Syntrophotalea carbinolica DSM 2380: one gene and its partner. Each later gene encodes a partner of the first gene's protein in a complex. Links are inferred from orthologs where the notes say so. Each region holds a gene or a part of one and is shown on either strand. Other genes may lie near its edges.

Region 1 (6,454 bases):
TCCGAATTCCGCCCAGCGTCCGACGCTTACCGGGCGATCGATCGTTGAAGAGATCAATGAAGTGATGGCAGAGCGCGAGACTCTATACCATGAGACGGCGCACTATATTCTCAACGGTTCGGTTCCCGTCGAAAGAGTGGTCAAGCAGGCCCTGGATATGCTGGGTGGTTAATTGGAAGGTTGTTGTCGGAAGTAAAGTCATAAGCGTGTTACCGCCCGTTCGTTTCACTCACTCGAGAACGCGGAGGACGCTGAGAGAGGCAAAAACAAGGAATTTTGTTCTGGTTTAAAACAAGATCTAGGATTGCTCTGTGACCTCAGCGATCTCTGCGGTTAAATGCTTAATTTTAGATTTAATCCGCGTACCATTCAAAAGCGTGTTACCGCCCGTTCGTATCACTCACTCAAGAACGCAGAGGGCGCTGAGAGAGGCAAAAACAAGGAATTTTGTTCTGGTTTAAAACAAGATCTAGGATTGCTCTGCGAACTCAGCGAGCTCTGCGGTTAAATGCTTGGTTTCAGGTTTGAATCCGCATAAATCCGTGTGCATCAGATGTTATCTGCACCCTCTGCGGTCAAAAACATCTTTTCCTACCTCGCAATCTCCAACTCCCTTTTTTTCGTATAAAACAATCGCACCATTTCATACTCAAACGGCGATCCGGTCTGGTAGTAGCGGAACGATTGGCGGTGGCGGCGATCGACGGTGCTGACGCCGGTGAACGTGCGTGAGGCGGTGTTGCTTTCCGCCCAGGCTACCGGGCCGATGCCGGCAAAGCTGGCGGCGTCGCCGGCGATGCCGAAGGTGTCACGCAGGTTGGACGGTCCCAGGATGGGAAGTACCAGGTAGGGGCCGTTGCCTGCTCCGTAATGTCCGAGGGTTTGCCCGAAATCTTCCGGTTGTTTATGCAGGCCCCAGGTCGTGGCGGGATCCCAGAGTCCGCCGATGCCGACGGTGCTGTTGATCACAAATCGGGACAGGGTAATGCCCGCGCCCTTGAATTTCAATTGCAGGATGTTGTTGAACAGGTTGTTGAACTCGAAGACGTTGTCGACGAAATTTGAAATGCGATCCTCGGCGTAGTCTGGCAGGATAAAGTCGTAAGCGGTGACCACCGGTAAAAACAGATAGCGGTCGAAATAATAGTTGAAACGGTAGGTTCCGCGATTGATCCCCTCCAGGGGATCGTAAACTTCCAGGGGGTGCTCGGTGGTGCTGTCGACAAGGTTTTCGTAGGTTCGTAGCGGTGGCCGGCTTTGGGCGGAGGTGCGGGGCAGGGTGCTGCAACCGCCAAACAGCAATCCTGCCAGCAGCAGGATGGGCAGCAATATACGCGGTGTATACTTCATTGGGTTATCCCTCCCTGCCGCTGAAAAAGTTGGTCATAAATCGGACGACGTCGGGGTGGTTCATATTGCCGCAATGCCCCCCGTGGGGGTAGATTTGTGCGCGGGTTCCGAAAACCTGTCGCAGATACTCGATATCGCCATTTCCAAGAATGATGTCGTCCTGGTTGTGCAGCAGGCCGATTTTTTGTGTCCGGCGCAGGTAGGTTTCAATGTGTTTGAGACTGAGCCTGCCGATGACATCCGTTTCGGTGAGCTCGGGATGATCTCTGTGTACATGGGGGTACAGGTATTCATGGAAATAGTTGGCAAAGGTGGTCCGGCAGGCGACCATAGCATAAGGCGTTAGCGAAGTACTCTGGTTGAATTCCGCGTGGGTCGGTGTGATGTAACCGCCCCCGTTCATGATGTCGGCAGCAAAGATCATGTTGGACGATGATAAGCGGAAGGATAATCCGATGATGGCGCGCAGAAAACTCTCACGTCGGGGATAACGTTTGTGCACTTTGTACACATATTCGCCGGAAAATTCGAAATAGCCAAGCTCTTTGTAGATGTCAGAAAGATTCTGCATGACATCGTCCAGCCAGGGCCGAAAGTTGTTGAGCCCGCCGGGAATGTTATCGTCGAGCAAGCGATCGAGGATGGAGACGGAACGGTACAGGCTGACCGGCGGGTTGATAAGCAGAACCTTCTGAAAATCGAACTGCCGTTGTTTTTCATCCAAGCGGGAGACAAAGGCCGATTGAATGCCGCCCAGGCTGTAACCGGTGAGGTAATAGGCACTCACTTCTATATTGTTCTGGATTTTGTCTATGGCAAGCTGCATGACGCGGTAAAGATCGCGAGCGTCTTCCTCCAGGTTGCCGGGGATCATGGCGCTGGAGGCGTTGATGATAAAATCCATGTGCGTGGGCGACGAAATGCTAAGTACGTGAAACCCCGCCTGGTAAAAGGCCCGCTGCAGCGAAAGCATTTTAGGGGAATCGTAGCGGGCGCCGGTGCCGGCGATGATAAAAATCAGCGGGGCCTTGCCACGTTGGTAGACCAGTGAACAGGGCAGGCCGTCTTCATACCAGAATATTTCGGGGATCTTACGCTCAGGGAAAACCTTGAGATTGAGAATGCGTGTTGGTACTTCCTGGGGCAGTACCGCGCGGTAGGGTGATGGCGCTTCGATGACCGTCGCTTCGTAGGGGTTGGTAAAAGGGTAGTCAAAAGCGTTTTCGGCCAGAGCATAAGACCCTGATCCCATAACCATCAAAAAGGTGAGCAGAAATGCGCACAATGATCGCATGATATTCTCCTGCGCATGGGTTGCCATTTTTCGGCTGACATCGGTTGGAGCACGTGTGCAGTTGGATAACCAAGAGCGGGGCAAGAGGCCCTTTATGGATGAACGCCAATTATGGATTAAATGAAATGCAGAAGCAACGGTTAATGATTCATTCTGCAGGGTAGATCAAGCACGTATGAGAACATGTGTGAAATCGGCTGCATAGGAATGTTTTGTTACAAATATGTAAAAAGAGTGTTTGCCGCTTGTTGTAAAAACGCGACCGTCTTGTAGAATTATTCCTTTGTGGATACGGGATATTGGTCAGGGGGGGCAGCATGGCTAAGGATAGTTTTATTAGGCAGAAGCACCAGGAGTATGCACAGAGTCTGAGGGATATGCATTTTCAATTGGGGAAAATGGCCAGCGAACTGACGGTAGCTTACGGTAAGCCGTCGGCTTATTATGCTAAAAAAGCCCAGGATGCCATCGCGAGTCTGAGAGGGTTGCTTGCCGAGACTTTGTACGCCGAGCATTCGGAGTGCGATCAGGATGAGGCGGGACCGAGCTACTTTACCTTCTGAAATTTTGTGAGGAGTGAGTAGGACTTGGTGATTAGTGATTAGTGATTGGTAAAAGGAAAAAGCTTTTTTGTACCTGTGATCCTCTCTAACGTATTCCCTACCTAAGGTCAGGTCTTTCTTGAGCTGTTTAATCCCCTTGTGACGCCGCCGGAACGGTGCGACCGGCGGGCGAAACAGGTGGACGACTGAGCGCAGCGAATCTTGTCCGCCCGCCCGTCGGTTGCGCCGTGGAGGGAACCCGCCGCAGGCGGGCCAGGAGCTGGGGCGCCCTTTTCTGATTACTCTTTTGAGGCGTATTAAAAGAGTAATGCGTCGTGCGGGGACGCAACCCCGCGGTTTTGAAAATAAAATTTTAAAAGCGACAATTCTAAATGTTTCGGCTTATCCCTCCCCCTGGCCCATAAGCGCCTCAGGAAGCCTTTCTATAAACGTACGTATCTCATCCCTGACCCGCCTGTAGCAGTTCAGTTGTTCTTCCTCCGTTCCACATTCCTGAGCCATTTTCGGCGGATCGTCGAAGCCGACATGTACCACCTTGGCCTGTCCCGGGAAAATAGGGCAGGTTTCATGGGCATGTCCGCAGACGGTGACGACGTAATCGAAAGGTATGTCGAGAAGGTCGCGGATATTTTGGGATTCGTGGCCGGATATATCAACCCCGACTTCGGCCATGACCTGTACGGCGCGCGGATTAAGGCCGTGGGTTTCGATTCCTGCCGACCAGGCTTCCAGCTGATCGCTCTTAAGATGTCGTGCCCATCCTTCCGCCATCTGGCTGCGGCAGGAGTTGCCGGTGCACAGGAAGAGCACCTTGATTTTGTTCGGCATGGGATTTTCCTTTTTGAAATATTTTTGAATAGTACGCGGATCAAATCTGAAATCAAGCATTTAACCGCAGAGTTCGCCGAGAACGCAGAGGAAAGCCTAGATCTTGTTTTAAACCAAATAACCAAATTCCTGGTTTTGATTATCTCTGTGTCCTCTGTGTTCTCTAGTAAGCGAAGCGAGCGGGCGGTAACATGCTTTTGAATGAGACGCGAACACCCTTAAAATCAAGCATTTAACCGCAGAGCTCGCTGAGGACGCAGAGAAAAACTCAGATCTTGTTTCAAACCAAGAACCAAATTCCTTGTTTTTGCCTCTCTCAGCGTCCTCCGCGTTCTCGAGTGAGCGAAGCGAGCGGGCGGTTATATGGTGGTTCAGTATTATTAATCAAAGGGATGAATATTGGCGCCTATTCAAAGGTGTATGGCTGTCATGTGTCAAGAAAAACTTTTAGTTTGTCCCTGCAATGGGTCCGACGATACAAAATCGAAATGCAGTAGTCCCACCCCGGTGCGTCACGTCTCCTACCTCGGAACATCCTACTCGTAATAGCCTGGCAAGTTCAGCGGACATCTTCCGCACCTGAAAACAGTGCCTATTGTCTGATGTGGGTTAATCACACGTAAATAGGTGTGGAATCTTGCGTGGATAACTTATAAAAAAATATGCGCCGGGAATATATGTCTGAAGCGATGCCAATTGCCTGAAAACACATGCGTAAATTGTTTTTCCATTCAGCAAACCACACCACTACGGTGTGGTTTGCTGAATTTTTTATATTGACCAAACTTGTCGGTTAATGTATCTTCGCGACTACGAACTTGATCAAAACAATAGGGTAACCTGGAGGTGGCTGGTGGATACAACCCGTCGTAGTATCGCAAAAGCTCTGTCGTGGCGGTTTCTTGCATCGGCCATAACGGGTGGAATCGTTTTTCTGGTCACGGGAGAACTTGAGTACGCCGCGGGCATTGGCATGGCCGATACCGTGATCAAACTGGTGGTCTATGTGGGCCACGAGAGGCTCTGGAACAACATTTCGTACGGGCGTGCCGAGAAGCAGCCCGAGTACTACATCTAAGTGGGGAGGTCGACATGTCGCAGGATAAGGACAGTAAAACATTGCCGCTGCTGGATACTCAAGGGTTGACGGCTGAGGATATTATTCGGGCCGGCATTCGCGCTGCCGGGGGCGAAGTTTCCATGGCCAGCTCATTCAGCGTGGAAGATGTGGTCGTCATCGACATGTTGCACAAAATCGCTCCCCAGGTGCGGGTGTTTGCCATCGATACCGGACGACTCAATGAGGAAACGTACCAGGTCGCCGAGTCGGTCAGGGCCCGTTACGACCTCCGGATCGACTGGTATTTTCCCGAGAGGCAGACGGTTGAAAATCTCGAACGTGAAAAGGGTCTGTTCTCTTTTCGGGAAAGTCTCGACAATCGCCATGAATGTTGCCGCATTCGTAAGGTAGAACCTCTGGGACGGGCTCTTGACGGTTTGAGCGGTTGGGTTGTGGGGTTGCGTCGGCAGCAAAGTGTAACTCGGGCACAACTCAGCCCCCTGGAGATTGACGAGGCGCACGGTGGAATAGTTAAGATATCGCCTCTGGCCGATTGGAGCGAAGAACAGGTCTGGGCGTATGCGGAGAAACACGCCTTGCCCATCCATCGCCTGCATCGCATGGGGTATCCCTCCATCGGCTGTGCGCCATGCACGCGCGCGGTTGAAGCCGGTGAAGATCTACGCGCCGGTCGCTGGTGGTGGGAAAATCCGGAACATAAGGAATGCGGGTTGCACCGATAGGGGTGAATGTCAGGCCAGATCGACGTAAATCCCGTATCTCATTCAAAAGCATTTTACCGCCCGTTCGCTTTGCTCACTCGAGAACGCGGAGGACGCAGAGAGAGGCAAAAAACAGGATAAAGGACCCATAGGTTTCCTCCGTGTTCTCTGCGTCTCTAGCGAATGTAATGAGCGGGTGGTGAAAGGTTTTTGTTTTAAAGTCAAAGACATTTGTGGAACACAGATAAATGCGGATAACAGCGGATAACTTCGCAAAAGCCTGTAGGTCAAAGGCAATAGAACGCGGATGCCGCGGAAACTGCAGGGATCAACATCTGATTTAACCCCAAGATCTAGTTTTTGGAATAAGTGCCTTTATCTGTGTTCATCCGCCGTTATCTGTGTTCGCTATGACGATTTTGATTTTCGGTTTGAATCCGCGTAGACCCGCGCGCATCGGATTTGATCCGCGTACCATTAGATCTTAAAGGCAAAAACCAAGGCAAGTTGCCGAACACAGATTAAATGCGGATAACGGCGGATAACTTCGCAAAAACCTGAAGGTCAAAGGCAATAGGACGCGGATGCCGCGGAAACTGCAGGGATAAACATCTGATGTAACCTCAAGGTCCGGTTT
Region 2 (3,761 bases), 1.5 Mb from region 1 along the record:
AGATCGCCCCGGTAATGATACCGAGGGTCATCAGGGGAAAACCGATGGTCAGACAGCGATAGTTGAGATTATCCAGAACCTGCAAGGACGGAAGCCTGTAAAACAGGGAAGATACCTTCTTTTTTTTGAGCATCCGCTCCTGCAGCAGGTAGAGACAACCGGCGACCGCCGCCAGAGCGAAAACCGCGTCGCCGAGAAACGCCAGAGCCACGTGCACCGGCAACCACCAGCTCTGCAGGGCAGGGGGTGGCGCGGCCGTTGCGCTGGAAACGGCGCTGCCGAAAATCATCAGCACCAGCGCCAGCGGAGAGACAAAGGCGCCGAGCACCGCCAGACGGTAGCGCAGGTGAAACAACAGGAAGGTGCCTATAATGGCCCAGGCGAAAAACGACAGGGATTCGTGCAGACTCGACAGAGGCGGAAACCCCGTCGCCAGATAGCGGCTGGCCAGGCTCAGGCTGTGCAGAGTAAAGCCGCTCCACAGCAGGATACGACCATGGCGGCCGAGGATCGGTCGACGCCACAGAATATCGGCCAGAGCCAGCCCCGTCGCCAGGGCGTAAACCGCCAGAGTCGTGCGGAACAGCAGGATATCGATGGTCATGAATTCCTTTCCGGCAGGGAGATCCCCAGCGAGGCCAGGCACCAGGATGGTCCGAAAACCTGTTGCAGCAGACGGTCGATCCCTGCCACATCCCGAGCGGCCAGCAGTTCAAGCAACGCACCATCCAGTAAACAACGCAATGTATCGCGGCTGTAATCGAGATCGTCCGCGCCGTCCAGAGCGTGCCGGCGCAGGGCGGCGGCAATCTTCACCACCACGGCCCAGGATTCCGGCAGTAAATCCGCCAGCAGATCGCGCACCTCCGCGGCCAATGCGGGGCTACGTCCGCCGGTGGTGACCGCGACATTCAGATCGCCCCGACGTAACACCGCGGGCAGACCGAAATCCCCTTCCTCGGGCAAGCCCGCCAGACACACGGGAATGCCGAGACGCCGGGCTTCGGCGGCCACGGCACGATCGCTGCGGTTATCGCCGGTGGCGGCAAAGACCAGGCTGGCGCCGTCAAGATCACCGGCCCTGAAGGCGCGGGGGATCGTTTCAACACCTTCCGGACAGTTCTGAGACGACACCGTGGGACTGATCAGGCAGACCCGTGCATCGGCTGCCAGCAGTCCGCGCACCTTGCGCATGCCAACGGGGCCGCTGCCGATCACCACACAGCGCTTGCCGGCCAAGCGCAGCAGAATGGGGTATTCAGGCATAGCTGATTCCTCGCCGGCCTCCGGCTCTTAAATAGAAAAGGTTTAGCTCGGCGCGATGCCCCTCAAAGACCGAACAACTCACCTTCGACCAGTTCGCACAGCAGATGACCGAAAAACAAGCCGGTTTCCGCCGCGCGGCCGATGGAATCGGTAGCCAGGCGGAACAGAAAGTGGGGACCATCGCCTTGAATCTCTTCTTTTTCCGGCAACAGGGCGGCAGTGATACAGCCGCGCTCGCGCGCTTCGGCCAGACCTTCCAGAATCGCCTCGTTTTGCGAAACATCCCCCAAGGCCAGCACCGCATCGCCTTCGCTGGCGACAAGTTGCAGTTGCTGGGCGAAAAAAGCGCCACTACGCCCCTCCTTGGCCAAAGATGCGGCCAATGCAAGGTCCTGACACAGGGACAGCGCCGGCAAAGCCGGCCGCTCGATGTTCAGCCGGTAGCGGAACAGATTGGCCACCAGGTTGGCGATGGAACATAGCGGCCCGCTGCCAACCACCATCAGGCGCCCGCCCCGGTTGAAGATTTCCGCCACCTGGCCGGCAAAAGTCACCAGCTCATTGGCCTGCATGAGAAAGGTTTCTTCCAGAACCGCGGTGTGCTCCCGCAGCGATTTACTGATTTTATCCTGTAGCATCATATCGTGTGCCCTTGCCTGCGAATTTCGAAGAATGATAGGGTGGGCCATGCAGCGTGTCAAGGACAAGCTGTAGACAGCCTGCGAAGAACAAGACTCTTGCTTTTTTCTTAGGCTCTTCTATGATGGGATAGTTCAAGGTACTTTACTTAGGGTGATTCGTTAACTTTTAATTTAAAGGAGAGCATATCGATGGCAAGCGACAAGATTGTACATCTTTCCGATAACAGTTTCGATGCCGATGTCCTGAAATCCTCCGAACCGGTACTGGTTGACTTCTGGGCCTCCTGGTGCGGCCCCTGCAAGGCGATTGCTCCGGCAATCGACGAACTGGCCGAACAGTTCGACGGACAGGTCAAAATCGGCAAGATCAACGTCGATGAAAACCCCGCAACTCCCAGCAATTACGGTGTGCGCGGCATTCCGACGCTGATTCTGTTCAAAGACGGCCAGGTCGTCGACCAGGTCGTCGGCGCTGTGCCCAAAGGGCAGCTCGAAGCCCTGATCAAAAAGGCCCTCTGAGTCCGGGCCGGCCAACCGCCGAATAAAAAGACCGATGTGCTGCATCGGTCTTTTTTTGTTCATAAAGCTTTTGTCGGCACTCCGTCAGCGTTTCCCTGCCCTGAAAGCGCGTTATTGCCCCTTCAAAGTTGTTCCGGATAGGCCGCCTTGAGCAACCGAAACAGTTCCCGGAAGGCGCGCTTATCCTTATGTAGCCGCGCACTTTCCGCCAGCCGCCGAATCTTGCCGAGATCGGCAGCGGGCATTTTCCGGCGAATCTCTTCCAGCGCGGCATCGAAACCCTCCGGATCGCAGAGGCGCTCACGCAACGCCTCCAGTTGATGAAAATCGGCAGCGGCTTGTTGCCGGCCATGCTGGATATCCGCAAGAAACGCTTCCGCAACCTGCACGCTGTCTTCGTCCCGCCGGAACATGCCGGCCAGATGTTTAAGTTGCCGCTTACGGGCGCCAAAGGCTTTGATGCGGCGCGTCTCTTCGATAGCCTGCAGAATTTCGCCGGTAAGGGGCAAACGACGGAAATCCGCGTCCCCCAGTTCGACCAGATGCGCGGCCATGTCTTCCACGGCCTTGGCGGCACGTTTCTTGGCACTGCGGCTGGGCTGCCGTTCCTGTACAATATCGTCCATCAGAATACCTTATGGCTGTCGAGAAGAAAAGTAACCGGGCCATCGTTTACCAGGTGCACCTGCATCATGGCTTGAAAACGTCCGGTGGCCACCGTCAGCCCGCGCTGTCGCAGCTGTTCGATGTAGTCCAGATACAGGCTATTGGCCGTGTCGGCGGCGGCGGCGCGGGAAAATCCGGGGCGGCGCCCCTTGCGGCAATCGGCCGCGAGGGTAAATTGGGAGACCACCAGCAATTGCCCGCCGATATCCTCCACCGAACGGTTCATCTTTCCCTCGGCGTCCTCAAACACCCGCAATTCGGCAGTTTTTTTGGCCAGTTGCGCGGCATCCTGAGGCCCGTCCCCCTGTTCCACGCCGAGCAGCACCATCAGCCCCGGGCCGATCGCACCGACGATCTCCTCGTCGACGCTGACATGGGCCTGCGTTACCCGTTGCAGCACCGCCCTCACGCGCGCTGCTCCGCCAGTTGCCGCAACAGGGCCAACTCTTTCAGATGAAAGCAGTTGTGATCCCCGGGTGCGGTTTCGAGAATCTTGGGAACGCTCTCGAACCGGACATCCTGCATCAAGGCGGCAAAAGCCTCCAAAGCGATGCACCCCTCGCCGATATGGGCATGCCGGTCGACTCGGGAGCCTTGCTCCTTTTTGGAATCGTTAAGGTGAAAAGCGGCGATGCGCCCGGTACCGAAAAGATGCTCGCATTCCTCCAT

What was found. The genes of interacting proteins can lie anywhere in the genome.
Region 2: the proteins of PCAR_RS09850 (region 1) and trxA are in contact, whole or in part, in an NMR structure (PDB 2IPA), measured with the Bacillus subtilis proteins. The link is inferred for Syntrophotalea carbinolica DSM 2380 from one-to-one orthologs.

What each region holds. Positions count from the first base shown.
Region 1 is NC_007498.2:2,072,390-2,078,843, reverse strand. Bases 2,313-5,099 are described here. They hold PCAR_RS09850 (arsenate reductase ArsC), read right to left. Parts: upstream 4,036-5,099; coding sequence 3,589-4,035; downstream 2,313-3,588. Other genes in these bases: PCAR_RS09845 (DUF2061 domain-containing protein), read left to right, coding at 4,889-5,099; PCAR_RS09855 (hypothetical protein), read left to right, coding at 2,962-3,207; PCAR_RS09860 (alpha/beta fold hydrolase), read right to left, coding at 2,313-2,644. Also shown: shikimate kinase AroL, read left to right, coding at 1-172; PCAR_RS09865 (MlaA family lipoprotein), read right to left, coding at 592-1,350; more of PCAR_RS09860, read right to left, coding at 1,355-2,312; more of PCAR_RS09845, read left to right, coding at 5,100-5,113; PCAR_RS09840 (phosphoadenylyl-sulfate reductase), read left to right, coding at 5,128-5,838. UniProt on the Bacillus subtilis protein: Catalyzes the reduction of arsenate [As(V)] to arsenite [As(III)]. In vitro, can dephosphorylate para-nitrophenyl phosphate (pNPP).
Region 2 is NC_007498.2:3,582,304-3,586,064, forward strand. What follows is about bases 837-3,761. They hold trxA (thioredoxin TrxA), read left to right. Parts: upstream 837-2,096; coding sequence 2,097-2,426; downstream 2,427-3,761. Other genes in these bases: PCAR_RS18180 (precorrin-2 dehydrogenase/sirohydrochlorin ferrochelatase family protein), read right to left, coding at 837-1,266; PCAR_RS16580 (SIS domain-containing protein), read right to left, coding at 1,329-1,907; yjgA (ribosome biogenesis factor YjgA), read right to left, coding at 2,549-3,052; dtd (D-aminoacyl-tRNA deacylase), read right to left, coding at 3,052-3,501; PCAR_RS16600 (deoxyribonuclease IV), read right to left, coding at 3,498-3,761. Also shown: c-type cytochrome biogenesis protein CcsB, read right to left, coding at 1-604; more of PCAR_RS18180, read right to left, coding at 601-836. UniProt on the Bacillus subtilis protein: Participates in various redox reactions through the reversible oxidation of its active center dithiol to a disulfide and catalyzes dithiol-disulfide exchange reactions.